One region of the Nonomuraea sp. NPDC052634 genome, then DNA from elsewhere that is predicted to be linked to it. Evidence: riboswitches for the same ligand, from Rfam matches in the RefSeq annotation. Region 1 holds a riboswitch; the other holds the start of a gene.
What was found. Region 1 has a riboswitch for thiamine pyrophosphate ahead of AB0K67_RS08575 (FAD-dependent oxidoreductase). Riboswitches for the same ligand answer to the same signal wherever they lie in the genome.
Positions count from the first base shown of each region.

Region 2: another riboswitch for thiamine pyrophosphate. It lies ahead of thiC (phosphomethylpyrimidine synthase ThiC); the one in region 1 lies ahead of AB0K67_RS08575 (FAD-dependent oxidoreductase).

Region 1 is NZ_JBFATY010000001.1:1,908,579-1,915,616, forward strand. It holds gene thiE (thiamine phosphate synthase) at 258-905, opposite strand; gene AB0K67_RS08565 (Rv2175c family DNA-binding protein) at 883-1,257, opposite strand; gene AB0K67_RS08570 (FAD-dependent oxidoreductase) at 1,288-2,457, opposite strand; TPP riboswitch at 2,522-2,638, shown strand; gene AB0K67_RS08575 (FAD-dependent oxidoreductase) at 2,626-3,945, shown strand; gene thiS (sulfur carrier protein ThiS) at 3,942-4,142, shown strand; gene AB0K67_RS08585 (thiazole synthase) at 4,183-4,890, shown strand; gene pknB (Stk1 family PASTA domain-containing Ser/Thr kinase) at 5,104-7,038, shown strand, end outside.
Region 2 is NZ_JBFATY010000003.1:386,064-393,101, reverse strand. It holds gene AB0K67_RS17745 (ABC transporter permease) at 1-266, shown strand, start outside; gene AB0K67_RS17740 (glycine betaine ABC transporter substrate-binding protein) at 263-1,222, shown strand; gene AB0K67_RS17735 (SDR family oxidoreductase) at 1,263-2,114, shown strand; gene AB0K67_RS17730 (hypothetical protein) at 2,111-2,455, opposite strand; gene thiC (phosphomethylpyrimidine synthase ThiC) at 2,609-4,153, opposite strand; TPP riboswitch at 4,146-4,258, opposite strand; gene AB0K67_RS17720 (hypothetical protein) at 4,389-4,700, shown strand; gene AB0K67_RS17715 (universal stress protein) at 4,711-5,577, shown strand; gene AB0K67_RS17710 (cellulose binding domain-containing protein) at 5,746-6,777, shown strand; gene AB0K67_RS17705 (AIM24 family protein) at 6,774-7,038, opposite strand, start outside.

The DNA of each region.
Region 1 (7,038 bases):
GCCGCCTCGTCGCGGGAGCGCTCCCGTGCCACGGACGGCACGCGCCGCCGTGTCACGGACGCTCCGAAGCCTCGTCACGGACGGGGCGGGGAAAGGCGGTCGGGGCCGGCGAAAGGTGCGGAGGACGTGAAGGGCCGCGAGGAGTCGCAGGGCCTGGGAAAGACCGCCGAGGAGTCGCGGAAGGCCGGGAAAAGACCCCGGAGGGCCGGGGAAGGACGGGAGGCGCCCGTGCGGGGAGCGCGGGCGCCTCGGAGGTTTCAGCGGGCCGGCCCGGCGGCCAGCCGCTTGGCGAACTCGGCCGCGGCCGCCCCTGGGTCGTCGGCTTCGGTGATGGCGCGGACGACCACCACCCGGCTCACGCCGTACGACATCACCTCGTCGAGGTTGCCCAGGTCGATGCCGCCGATCCCGAACCAAGGACGCGAGGTGCCGAGCGAGGCGGCGTGCCGCAGCAGCGGCGGCCCCGGCGCGGGGCGCCCAGGCTTGGTGGGGGTCGGCCAGATCGGGCCGCAGCAGAAGTAGTCGACGCCCTCTTCCACGGCCGCGGCGGACGCCTCGGCTGCGGAGTGGGTGGACCGTCCGATGACGATGTCGTCGCCGAGTATCTCTCGCGCGACCGTCACAGGAAGGTCGTCCTGCCCCAGGTGGAGCACGTCGGGCCGGGCGGCGTAGGCGACGTCCGCCCGGTCGTTGACAGCGAGCAGTTTTCCGTGCCGGTCGCAGGCGTCGCGGAAGACTTCGAGCAGCGCGAGTTCTTCGCGCGCCTCGAGACCCTTCTCCCGCAGCTGGATGATGTCCACACCGCCCGCCAGCACGGCGTCGAGGAACTCCGCCAGATCGCCGCGGTCGCGGCGGCCGTCTGTGCAGAGGTAGAGGCGGGCCTCAGAAAGCGAGGGCTTGGGCACGCCGCTTGACCTCGGTGTGACGCCCTGCCCTGATCGCCTCGATGGGCGACCCCGGCAGCGAGTCGTCTGGGGTGAAGAGCCAGCGAAGCGCCTCGACGTCGTCGTAACCGGCGTCCTGCAGCACGGTGAGCGTGCCGGGCAGGCCCTTCATCACGTCCTTTCCGTCGAGGAACTTCGCGGGCACCTGCGGCCCGCCGCTGCCGCGGCGCACGCCGAGCAGCTTGTGGTCCTTGAGGAGTTGCTTGGCCCGGCCGATCGGAAGCTCGAGGCGCTGGGCCACTTCGGGGAGGGTGAGCCACTCGTCGACGAGCTGCTCGGTCTCCCGGTCGATCTGTGCAACAGAAAGCGTCACGAAACCACAACTACCACATGGCGTGCTTGCTCAAACAACACAATCTCGTAGGGGCACTTGTGGATCTACCAGGCGTTCCGCGTCCAGTCGATGGCCCGCTTCGATGATGCGCCGGCCCTGTACGAGATCGCGCGGCCGGTCCACGGCGAGCACCGCGGCGAGCGTGTCGCCGTCGGTGAGCCAGACGGCCGACCACTTGCCCTCGGGCTCGCCCCGGTACACGAGGCGGTCGGCCTCGGTGTGGTGTCCGGCGTACTGGAGCATGTGGCCGAACTGCTCCGACCAGAAGTACGGCACCGGGTCGTAGACCGCCTCCTCCCCCATGAGCGTCGCGGCGGCGACGTCGGGGGCGTTGAGCGCGGTGTCCCAGTGCTCGACCCTGAGGCGGGTGCCCCAGCGGCGCGACCACCACGCGGCGCAGTCGCCCACCGCGACCACGCCGGGCAGCGAGGTGCGCAGGTGCTCGTCGGTGACGACGCCGTTGTGCAGGTCGATGTCGGCGTTGGCGAGCCACTCGACGGCCGGGCGCACGCCGATGCCGGTGACGACCACGTGGGACTCGACGAACTCGCCGCCCACCAGGCGGACGCCGCCCTCCTCGACCGACTCGACCATGGTGCCGAGCCGCAGGTCGATGCCCTCGTACCAGGGGATCGTGCGGCCACCGAGCTCCATGCCGACGGCGGCGGCGAGCGGCGTCTGCGCCGCCTCGATGACCGTGACCGCGCAGCCCGCGCGCCGGGCCGCGGTGGCGACCTCCGCGCCGATCCAGCCCGCGCCGATGACCGTGACCCGCGCTCCGGGTACGAGCATCACCCGCAGCTCGTGAGCGTCGTCGAGCGTGCGCAGGACGTGCTGCGGGCCGTCGCCGGGCAACCTGATCGGGTCGGCGCCGGTGGCGATGACCAGGCCGTCGTAGGGCAGCTCGCCCTCGGTGGTCTCCACGACGCCCGCGCGCAGCGACGTGGCCGCGACGCCCGGCCGGAAGTCGATCTGGAGCGCGTCGAGGTCGGTGTCGATGAAGCTGGTGTCGGCGTCGCCCTTCAGCACCGCCTTCGACAGCGGCGGGCGATCGTAGGGGCGATGGCGCTCCTGGCCCAGCAGCGTGATGCGGCCGTCGAAGCCGCGCCCGCGCAGGGCCTCCACCGTACGCACACCCGCGAGACCCGCTCCCGCCACCACGACATGGTTCACGCTCATGACCATAACGGCGACCATAAGGGGCCGGTGCGTGCGCCCCGTACCGAGGTCGTAGGCTGTGGGCGGTAAGACGCGCGGGAGTCCGGCCGTGACCGGGCTGAGAGGAAGGCTGTGACGGGCCTTCGACCGCAAGACACCTGATCCGGATCATGCCGGCGAAGGGAGCGCATGATGGACGTGATCGTGGGCGGCGGGGTCGTCGGGCTGTCCGTGGCCTGGCGGCTCGCGTGCGAGGGACGGCCGGTCACCGTGGTCGATCCCGCGCCCGCCACCGGGGCCTCCCACGCGGCCGCCGGGATGCTGGCGCCGGTGAGCGAGGTCACCTACACCGAGGCGCCGCTGCTGCGGCTGGGCATGGCGGCGCTGAGCCGCTGGCCCGCCTTCGCCGCCGAGCTGGCCGAGGACGCCGGACTCCCCGCCGGCGAGGTCTCCGCCGCCGGTGCCTTGGCCCGCGGCCCCCGTTCGGGGCTTGGCGCGGGCGGGCTGGATCTGCGGGCCGAGGGGACGCTGGACGTCGCGTTCGGCTCCGACGACATGGCGATGCTGGACGAGCTGGCCGCGTTCATGGAGAAGCTGGACCTGCCGGTCGAACGGCTGACCGGGCGCGAGTGCCGCCGCCTGGAGCCGATGCTGGCCCCCTCCGTGCGCGGCGGGCTGCTCGCGCCCGGCGACGCCTGGGTGAACCCGCGGCGGGTGACGGCGGCGCTGCTGACCGCCCTGGAGCGGCGCGGCGTTCCGCTGGTGCGGGCGCGCGTCAGCGAGCTGGTCCGTACGAACGGCGCCGTCACGGGCGTACGCCTGTCGAAGCCCACCGGCGCACCGGCGACCGGCCTGCGTCTCGGGGCTCACCACGTCGGCGGACCGCCTGCCGCGCCGTACCCCGCCGATGCCGGCGAACGGGCCGCCGGTGACGGTGCCGAGCGGGCCTTTGACGTCGCCGGGGCCGGTGAGGCGGACGGTGCGTGGGCGGACGGGGACGTGCTGGCGGCCGACCGGGTGGTGCTGGCGGCCGGGGCGTGGAGCGGTGAGCTGGCCGACGTGCCGGTGCGTCCGGTCAAGGGCCAGATCATGCGCCTGCGCTCGCCGCAGCCGCTGCTCACCCACTGCGTACGCGGCACCGTCCACGGCTCGCCGGTCTACCTCGTCCCCCGGGGCGACGGCGAGCTGGTGGTGGGGGCCACGCAGGAGGAGCTGGGCTTCGACACGACGGTGACCGCGGGCGGCCTGTACGAGCTGCTGCGCGACGCCAGGGAGCTGGTGCCCGGCGTCACCGAGATGGAGGTCGCCGACGTGGTGGCGGGCCTGCGGCCGGGCACCCCCGACAACCTTCCGGTGATCGGCCCGGCGAGGACCCCGGGGCTGACGTACGCGACCGGGCACCACCGCGGCGGGGTGCTGATGGCCCCGCTGACGGCGGCCATCCTGATGGGCGAGGAGAGCGAGCTGGCGACCCTGTGCTCGCCAGGGAGGTTTCAGGAAATTTCATGATTGTCACCATTAACGGGTCTGAGCGCGAGGTGGCCGACGGCACCACCGTGGCGGAGGCCGTACGGACGCTGACGACGGCCGCCACCGGCGTGGCCGTGGCCGTGAACGACGAGGTGGTCACCCGCAGCGCCTGGGAGACGACGGCGCTCAGCGACCGTGACCGCGTGGAGGTGCTGACGGCGGTGCAAGGTGGATGAGCTGATCATCGCCGGTGAGAAGTTCTCCTCCCGGCTCATCATGGGCACCGGTGGCGCGCCCTCGCTGGAGGTGCTGGACCAGGCGCTGGCCGCGTCCGGCACCGAGCTGACCACGGTGGCGATGCGCCGGCTCGACCCGTCGGCGCGCGGCTCCGTGCTGGACGTGCTGCGCAAGCGCGACATCAAGGTGCTGCCCAACACGGCGGGGTGCTTCACGGCGGGCGACGCCGTGCTGACGGCCCGGCTGGCCAGAGAGGCCCTGGGCACCAACTGGGTCAAGCTGGAGGTCATCGCCGACGAGCGCACGCTGCTGCCCGATCCGATCGAGACGTTCGACGCGGCGGAGCGGCTGGTGGCCGACGGGTTCGTGGTGCTGCCGTACATCGGGGACGACCCGGCGCTGGCGCGGCGCCTCGAGCAGGCCGGCTGCGCGGCCGTCATGCCGCTGGGCGCGCCCATCGGCTCCGGGCTCGGCATCCGCAACCCGCACAACATCGAGCTGATCGTCGAGGCCGCGTCCGTGCCGGTGATCCTCGACGCGGGCATCGGCACGGCCAGCGACGCCGCGCTGGCGATGGAGCTGGGCTGTGACGCCGTGCTGCTGGCCACGGCCGTGACGCGGGCGCAGCGGCCCGACCTGATGGCCGCGGCGATGAAGCAGGCGGTGATCGCCGGGCGGCTCGCGGCCCAGGCGGGCCGCATCCCGCGCCGCCGCTACGCCGAGGCGTCCTCCCCCATGACGCCGTAGCCCGCTTCCATAAGACGGCCCGCGTGAGCCTTCCAGGGGGCCGCTCGCGCGTGCCTCCTGGGAGGCCGCCCGCGCGAGCGGCCCGTTTCGTGCGCCCCGGCGACACGCCGGGGCCACATCGGCATCCCCGCGGCGGTGCGGACGGGAACGTCTCCGCATCGGTTTCGGGCGGCAAGGCCATCCCGGTGGCAAATCGCCCGTAAACTCAGCGGGGTGGACACGACGACTGCGGACCCCCTGGTCGGGCGGCTCCTCGATGGGCGTTACCGCATCGAGGGCCGGATCGCCCGGGGCGGTATGGCGACCGTCTATCTCGCGCTGGACGTCCGGCTCGACCGGACCGTCGCGCTGAAGGTCATGCATCGCTCGCTCGCCGAGGACCCTGCGTTCGTCAGGAGGTTCATCGGCGAGGCGAAGTCGGTCGCCAGCCTGTCACACCCCAACGTGGTGGCCGTCTTCGATCAGGGCACCGACAACGACGTCGTCTACCTGTCGATGGAGTACGTCCCCGGCCGCACGCTGCGCGACATCCTGCGCGAACGCGGCCGCCTGCCGGCCCGCGAGGCGCTGGAGATCCTCATCCCGGTGCTGGCCGCCCTGGGCGCGGCCCATCAGGCCGGCATGGTGCACCGCGACGTCAAGCCGGAGAACGTCCTGATGACCGACGACGGCCGGGTCAAGGTCGTCGACTTCGGTCTGGCCAGGGCGATCGAGGCGACCAACCAGACCCGCACCGGCATGCTGATCGGCACGATCGGCTACATGGCGCCCGAGCAGGTGCTGACCGGCGCCGCCGACGTGCGCAGCGACGTCTACGCCGCCGGCATCATGCTGTTCGAGCTGGTGACCGGGCAGCAGCCGTACTCCGGTGACACCCCGATGTCGGTGGCCTACCGGCACGTCCACGACACCGTTCCCCCGCCGTCGTCGATCTGCCCCGACGTCCCGCATCTGATCGACCGGCTGGTGGCGAGCGCGACGGCCCGCGAGCCGGACGACCGGCCGGCCGACGCGACCGCGATGCTGGTGGCGGCGGTCGAGGCGCACCGCGTGCTGCCGCAGACGTCGATCCCGCCGGGCACGGCCTCGCTGCCGGGCATGGCGGCGTTCCACTCGCAGCAGACGGCGGCGCTCACGGCCATCCAGCCGGACACCCCGGCCCCGTCGGGTCGGCAGGCGCACTCCGTCCACTCGGCTCCGTCGGTGCCGCACGCGGCGCCGGCCCACACGCTGATCCAGCCGCGGATGGAGGTGGCCCAGCCCGAGCCGCGGCGCCGGTTCCGTCCGAGCTGGTTCCTGGCCGGCCTGGCCGCGGTGATGGTGATCGCGGTGGGCCTGACCGGCTGGTACTTCTCGCTGCCCGAGCAGGTCAAGGTGCCCGACGTCGTGGGCAAGGACCTGGCGCTGGCCGAGAAGGACCTGGCGAACGCCGGGCTGAAGGCGCGCAAGGGCGAGAGCCAGTACGACGAGAAGGTGGCCGAGGGCCTGGTGCTGAGCAGCGACCCGGCGGCGAACACCGAGCTGGAGAAGGGCACGACGGTCACGCTGACGCTCTCGCTCGGCCCCGAGCGCATCGTGGTGCCCAACGTGACCGGCATGAGCGGCAACGACGCCCGGGCCGCCATCGCCAAGGCCGGGCTGACCGTCGGCACCGTCAAGCGCCAGCCCAACCAGCAGGTCGAGCGTGACAAGGTGATCCGCACTTCGCCACAGGTGGGCGAGCGGGTCAGGAAGAGCGCGAAGGTCAACATCTTCGTCAGCGCCGGGCTGACCATGCCCGACGTGTCCGGCATGCCGAAGGACGAGGCGGCCCAGTTCCTCGGCTCGCAGGGCTTCCAGGTGCAGGTCAACGAGGTCGACGACGACGCCGAGCCGTGCACGGTCATCGCCCAGTCGCCGAAGGCCAAGGCCGAGGTGGACAGGGGCGCGCCCGCGATGATCACGGTGGCGCGCTGCCAGACGCCGTTCTTGGACTGGTTCAGGAACGGCGACAACGAGGCCCGCGACGACCAGCAGTTCGCCATGGTGCCCGGGGTGATCGGCAAGAACGTCAACGACGCCAAGTCCGAGCTGGAGGCGCTGGGCTTCCGCGTACGCGTGCAGCGGCTGGCCAACGCCCCTGTGGTGCAGTTCCAGCGGCCGCTGCCC
Region 2 (7,038 bases), on a different contig from region 1:
GGGTGCTGTTCAAGGTGGAGCTGCCGATGGCGGTGCCGGTCATCCTGTCGGGCATCCGTACCACGCTGGTGCTGAACGTGGGCACGGCGGGCATCGCGGCGTTCATCGGCTCGGGCGGACTCGGCGACCTGATCACCACCGGGGTGAGCACGCAGCGCAACCTGATCCTGGTCACCGGATGCGTGCTGATCGCGGTGCTGGCGCTGCTCATCGACTGGGGGGCCGGGCTGGCGCAGCGCCTGCTGTCCCCGAAGGGCCTCACATGAGGGCTCTCGCCGCCGCCCTCGCGGTCCTGCTCTGTGCCGCCGGGTGCGGGCTGCGGCCGGCGTCGTCGTTCGTGCCGCCGATCGAGCCGGGCAGCATCCGCCCGATCCCCGATCTGGAGGGCAAGCGGGTGCGGGTGACCTCCAAGGAGTTCACCGAGCAGCTCGTGCTCGGCAAGATCGCCGTGGTCGCCCTCACCGCGGCCGGGGCGGACGTGGTGGACCAGACGAACGTGCAGGGCAGCGTGAACGCCCGCGCCTCGCTGATCCGCGGCGACGCCGACCTGATGTGGGAGTACACGGGCACCGGCTGGATCACCTACCTGGGGCAGCAGAAGCCGGTGGAGGGCGCGCAGGCGCAGTACGAGGCCGTACGCGACCTGGACCTGCGCGAGAACGGCATCGTGTGGCTGCCGCCCGCCCCGCTGAACAACAGCTACGCGCTCGGCGTCACCAAGGCGTCGGCCGAGAAGTGGGGCCTGTCGAAGATCTCCGACATCACCAAGGTGCCGCTGCCGCAGCGCACGTTCTGCGTGGACCACGAGACCTTCGGCCGCGACGACGGCTTCCTCGGCATGCTGCGGGGCTACGGCCTGCAGTACGGCAAGGACGTGCCGAGGGCCAACGTGCGCAGGTTGTCGGTCGGCGTGCTTTACCGATCGGTGGCCACCGGGCAGTGCACGTTCGGCATGGTCACCACCACGGACGGCCGGGTGAAGGCGCTCGGCCTGGTGCTCCTGGAGGACGACCGGCACTTCTTCCCGCAGTACAACGCGGCGGTGACGATGCGGCGGCAGCTCTTCGACGCGCACCCGGAGATCGCGAAGATCTTCGCGCCCATCAGCGCGAAGCTGACCGACGACGTCATGCGCGACCTGAACGCGCAGGTGGACGTGGACGGCGACATGCCCGTGCTGGTGGCCCGCGACTGGCTCAGGTCACAGGGATTCGTCCGATGAGAGGCGTTAGCCATACCTGACCGCGGGCAGCCCGCAGGTCATGTCACAGACACCACCACCCCAGAACCAGCCCTACCCGGGCAGCACCGGCGAGATGGCGCCGGAGCCGCGCGACGAGATGCGCGACTACGTCGGCCGTGACCTGCTCGCCGGCAAGAAGGCGCTCATCACCGGCGGCGACTCGGGCATCGGCAGGGCGGTCGCCGTGGCGTTCGCCAAGGAGGGCGCGGACGTCGCGATCGCATACCTGAGCGAGCACGAGGACGCCGCGCACACCCGCAAGCTGGTCGAGGAGACCGGGCGGCGCTGCGTGCTGCTGCCCGGAGACCTCGCCGACCGCGCGCACTGCGTCTCGGTCGTCGAGCAGACCGTCTCCGAGCTGGGCGGCCTGGACGTGCTGGTGAACAACGTGGCCTACCAGCAGCCGGTGAGCGGCCTGGAGGAGCTGGACGACGAGCAGTGGGAGCACACGTTCGCCGTCAACATCCACAGCTACTACCGCGTGATGAAGGCCGCGCTCCCGCACATGCGCGAGGGCGCGGCCATCATCAACACCTCGTCGATCAACGGCCTGCGCGGCAACAAGTCGCTCATCGACTACGCCGCCACGAAGGGCGCGATCAACGCGTTCACCTACTCCATGGCCCAGAACCTGGTCGAGCGCGGCATCCGGGTCAACGCGGTGGCTCCCGGACCGGTGTGGACGCCGCTCATCCCGGCCACGATGCCGGAGGAGAAAGTGGAGAAGTTCGGCGAGCAGGTGCCGATGGGGCGACCCGCCCATCCGGACGAGATCGCCCCCTCGTACGTGTTCTTCGCCTCCGACCGGCTGTCCTCGTACTACACGGGCGAGGTGCTGGCCCCGATCGGCGGCGAGACGCTCCCCGGTTAGACGCGGCCCGAGTCCTTGATGGACACGATCGAGGCGGTCTGGAACTTCTTGTGACCCTTGCCGTCCCCGGCGACGTTCGCCGAGTAGGTCTTGGTCGTCCAGCCCAGGCTGTACTTGATGGTGATCTTGTGCTTGGTCTTGCACCGGTTGTGCCAGTAAACGGTCACCGACGTGTTCCCGTCTCCCCATGACCAGGCGAAGCACCCGGCCACCCCCCGGTGGACGCCCGCCGAGGCCGGCGTGGCGCCGAGCCCGGCGCCGAGCCCCACGGCGACGGCGGACGCGGCGGCGACGACCGCCGCGCGCTTGCGCAGGCCGGCCATACGAGCAGTGATGGACACAGGAAATCCCCCTTTTTCCGGTGGTGTGAGGAACGCCCGGCGGCACCCCGCTGCCGGGCTCGCTCCTCACCGTGCCATCGAATGGGCCGGATATCCCGCGAACTTTGTCCAGACCTGCGGTTTTGGACAGCCTCTGGACAATTGGACAATGTGTCACTCCACGTAGATCGTGCCTCCGAGGCGGCGGAACTCGGCCGCCTTCGCCGCGTAACCGGCCTGCCTGATGTCGTGGCTGATCCGCATCGAGCAGAACTTCGGCCCGCACATCGAGCAGAAGTGCGCGGTCTTGGCGGGGGCGGCGGGCAGCGTCTCGTCGTGGAACGAGCGGGCCGTGTCGGGGTCGAGCGACAGGTCGAACTGGTCCTCCCAGCGGAACTCGAAGCGCGCGTCCGACAGCGCGTCGTCCCACTCCTGCGCCTTCGGATGGCCCTTGGCCAGGTCGGCGGCATGGGCGGCGATCTTGTACGTGATGACGCCGGTCTTCACGTCGTCCTTGTCCGGCAGGCCGAGGTGCTCCTTGGGGGTGACGTAACAGAGCATGGCCGTGCCGTACCAGCCGATCATGGCGGCGCCGATGCCCGAGGTGATGTGGTCGTAGCCGGGCGCGATGTCGGTGACGAGCGGGCCGAGCGTGTAGAACGGCGCGTCGTCGCACAGCTCGCGCTGGAGGTCGACGTTCTCCTTGATCTTGTGCATGGGCACGTGGCCCGGGCCCTCGATCATCACCTGGACGTCGTGCTCGCGCGCGATCTTGGTCAGCTCGCCCAGCGTGCGCAGCTCGGCGAACTGGGCCTCGTCGTTGGCGTCGGCGATCGAGCCGGGCCGCAGGCCGTCGCCGAGCGAGAACGACACGTCGTAGCGGGCCAGGATCTCGCACATCTCGGCGAAGTTCTCGTACAGGAAGCTCTCGCGGTGGTGCGCCAGGCACCAGGCGGCCATGATCGAGCCCCCGCGCGAGACGATGCCGGTCTTGCGGCCCACGGTGAGCGGCACGTGCGCGAGCCGCACGCCCGCGTGCACGGTCACGTAGTCCACGCCCTGCTCGCACTGCTCGATCAGGGTGTCGCGGAAGACCTCCCACGACAGCTCCTCAGGGCGGCCCTTGACCTTCTCCAGCGCCTGGTAGATCGGCACGGTGCCGACCGGGACCGGGGAGTTGCGCAGGATCCACTCGCGGGTCTCGTGGATGTCCGCGCCGGTGGACAGGTCCATGATCGTGTCGGCGCCCCAGAGGGTGGCCCACGTCATCTTCTCCACCTCCTCCTCGATGGAGGAGGTGACCGCCGAGTTGCCGATGTTGGCGTTGATCTTCACGAGGAAGTTACGCCCGATGATCATGGGTTCGGACTCGGGGTGGTTGACGTTCGCGGGGATGATGGCCCGGCCCGCGGCCACCTCCTCGCGGACGAACTCCGGCGAGACGCCCTCGCGTACCGCCACGAACTCCATCTCCTTGGTCACCAGGCCCCGGCGGGCGCAGGCGACCTGGGTGACCGGATGGCCGGCCGCCCGCCGCTCCTCGATCCACTCCGCCCGGCGGCGCGGCAGGCCCCGGCGCAAATCGGGCTCGTAGGAGGGGTCGGTGTACGGGCCCGAGGTGTCGTACAGGGTGACCGTCTTGTCGTTCGACAGGCGCACCTGGCGCATCGGGACCCGGAGTTCACCGCAGTAGATCTTGGAAAAGCGCGCGTCGCTCATCGCGCAAACTCCCTTCGCCGGCATTACCCGGAGCAGGTTCTGGCGGTCGGCGGCTCGCAGCCGTCCTCTCAGCCCGGTCTCCACCGGGCTCCCGCGTTCGGACGGCGCTGATCGTACCCACCCCCGCCAAGGTCCCAAACCCACCCGAAAAGGTTTGGGGGCACTTCTCAGCGGTACGGACCCCATCAGGGGAAACATGATGAGAATCGCCGCTGTCGCAGGACTACTCGTCGTGATGGCCGCATCCGGCGCCACCGCCGCCGCCGGGGACGGCATGCAACAGCACGAGGTCAGCCAGGAGCAGTACGACATCCTGATGGCCCAGTGCCGCTACTCCGATACCGGCAAGGCCAAGTGCCGCGCGAACGTCAGAGAGCTTTACCGCGTCGGCCGTACCGACCCCACCCTCGACTGCCGCACCTACGCCGGCGTGACCGTCTGCGGCACGCTCAAGCTCAGCGCCGCCGAGCGGGCCTGCGTCCGCGACTCCGAAGCCAAGGGGCTGTCGTTCCGGCGCGCCGAGGTGGAATGCTACGTCCAGCCCTGAGGAGCCGAGCGTGATCATCGTTGGTGTGGACGGCTCCCGCCCCGGCCTTGAGGCGGCCGGCTGGGCCGCCGCCGAGGCCGCGCTGCGCCAGGTGCCGCTGACCGTCGCCCACGTCGTGCCCGCGTGGGTGTGCGAGGAGGGCACCTCCGTCCGGTACGCCGAGGTCGCGCGGTGGATGCGCGAGAACGCGCAGTCCGTGCTGACCTCCGCCAAGGACCGCGCGCTGCGCGAGCGGCCCCAGGTCCGCGTGGAGACCGTCCTGCTCCCCGGCGATCCCCGCGCGGCGCTGGTCAAGGCGTCCGCCGAAGCCGAGCTGCTGGTCGTCGGCAGCCGCGGCCTCGGCGGCGTGCGCGGGCTGCTCGTGGGCTCCGTCGCGTACGGGGTCGTCGCGCACGCCGAGACGAACGTCGTCCTCATCCGCGACCGCGCCGCCACGCCCGGCGAGGTGGTGGTGGGCACCGACCTGTCCGCCCGCGCGGGCAAGGCGCTGGAGTTCGCCTTCGCCGAGGCCGAGCTGCGCGGGGCGCCGCTGCGGGTCGTGCAGGCGTGGGCCTGGCCCCAGCCGGGCGGCTTCGAACCCGCCGACGACGACAGCGAACAGGGTCACCTGCTGGCGTTGCAGAGCGCGCTCGTCCCGTTGCGCGCCGAACATCCCGGCGTGGAGGTGACCGCCGAGGTGGTGCACGGGCATCCTGTCGAGGTGCTGAAGGAGGCGGCGGCCGGCGCCGAGCTGCTGGTGGTGGGCTCGCGCGGGCGGGGGCAGCTCGCGGGCATGCTGCTCGGGTCGATCAGCCAGGCCATGCTGCACCATGCGCCCTGCCCGCTCGCGGTGGTCCGCGCCCCCGACACGGCGTCGCAGCCCGGAGCACCGGTCTGACGCCTTACCCCGCGCGGCCCCCGCCCCGAGCGGGCCCGGCCCGCGCACGCAAACGTGAAAGTTACATGCGTCTCCCCAGGTCGCCCCGGGTGAGCCGATCATTCCCTTTTCCGCACCCATAGGCGAAATTTACGATCTGCGCGCAGGTTGACGACGGGAGAGCGGACCATGCGCAAGATCGGTGCCGTGCTGGCCGGGATGGTGGCCGTGATCGCGGCCGTGCTGTTCGCGACGACGCCGGCCGACGCCGCGGCCGTACGGATCATGCCGCTCGGCGACTCGATCACCGGCTCCCCCGGCTGCTGGCGCGCCCTGCTGTGGAACCGGCTGCTGAGCACCGGCCACACCAACATCGACTTCGTCGGCACGCTGCCGCCGCAGGGCTGCGGGGTCGAGCACGACGGCGACAACGAGGGACACGGCGGCTACCTCGCCACCAACGTGGCGAACCAGAACCTGCTGCCCGGCTGGCTCTCGGCCACGCGCCCCGACATCGTGCTCATGCACTTCGGCACCAACGACGTGTGGAGCAACATCCCGCCCGCGACGATCATCAGCGCGTTCACCACGCTGGTGAACCAGATGCGGGCGAGCAACCCCAACATGCGGATCCTCGTCGCCAAGATCATTCCGATGAACCCGGCCACCTGCCCCGACTGCGCCCAGCGCGCCGTGGCGCTCAACGACGCCATCCCCGCCTGGGCCGCCGCGACGACCACCGACCAGTCGCCGATCACCGTGGTCGACCAGTGGACGGGCTTCGACACCGCCACCGACACCTACGACGGGGTGCACCCGAACGCCGCCGGCGACCAGAAGATGGCCGACAAGTGGTATCCGGCCCTGGTCGAGGCGCTGTCCGGCACCCCGACCCCCACCGACACGCCCACCGTGCCCGACGGTGACTGCACGGCCACGTACAAGACGACAGGTCAGTGGCAGGGCGGCTTCCAGGGCGAGGTCACCGTCACCAACACCGGCGCCGAGCCGATGACCGGCTGGACGGTGACCTGGACGTACGCCGATGGCCAGCACCTCACCCAGCTCTGGGGCGGCACGCTGAGCGCGGACGGCTCGTCGGTGACCGTGCGGAACGCGGCGTGGAACGGCTCGCTCGCGCCGGGGGCGTCCACGACGTTCGGCTTCCTCGGCTCGTACGAGGGCGCCAACACCGCCCCCACGCCCGCCTGTTCGAGCTAGGCGGACGCCTTCACCACCGGCGGCCCCTCGCTGGCCTGCACCAGCACGAACCCCTGCCCCCTGAACGCGAGCTGCATGGCCTCACCGCTCCCCCGGCCGATCAGCGCGCCCATCTTCACCGTCCGGTTGATGCCGACCTGCAGCGAGGTGCTCCAGCACACCGCCGACTGCCCGTCGGCGTACGTCGGCATGCGCGACGCGTCGAGCAGCACCGGCGTGCCGTGGGTGGTCACCGCCACCCACCCCGTGCCGGTGACCGTG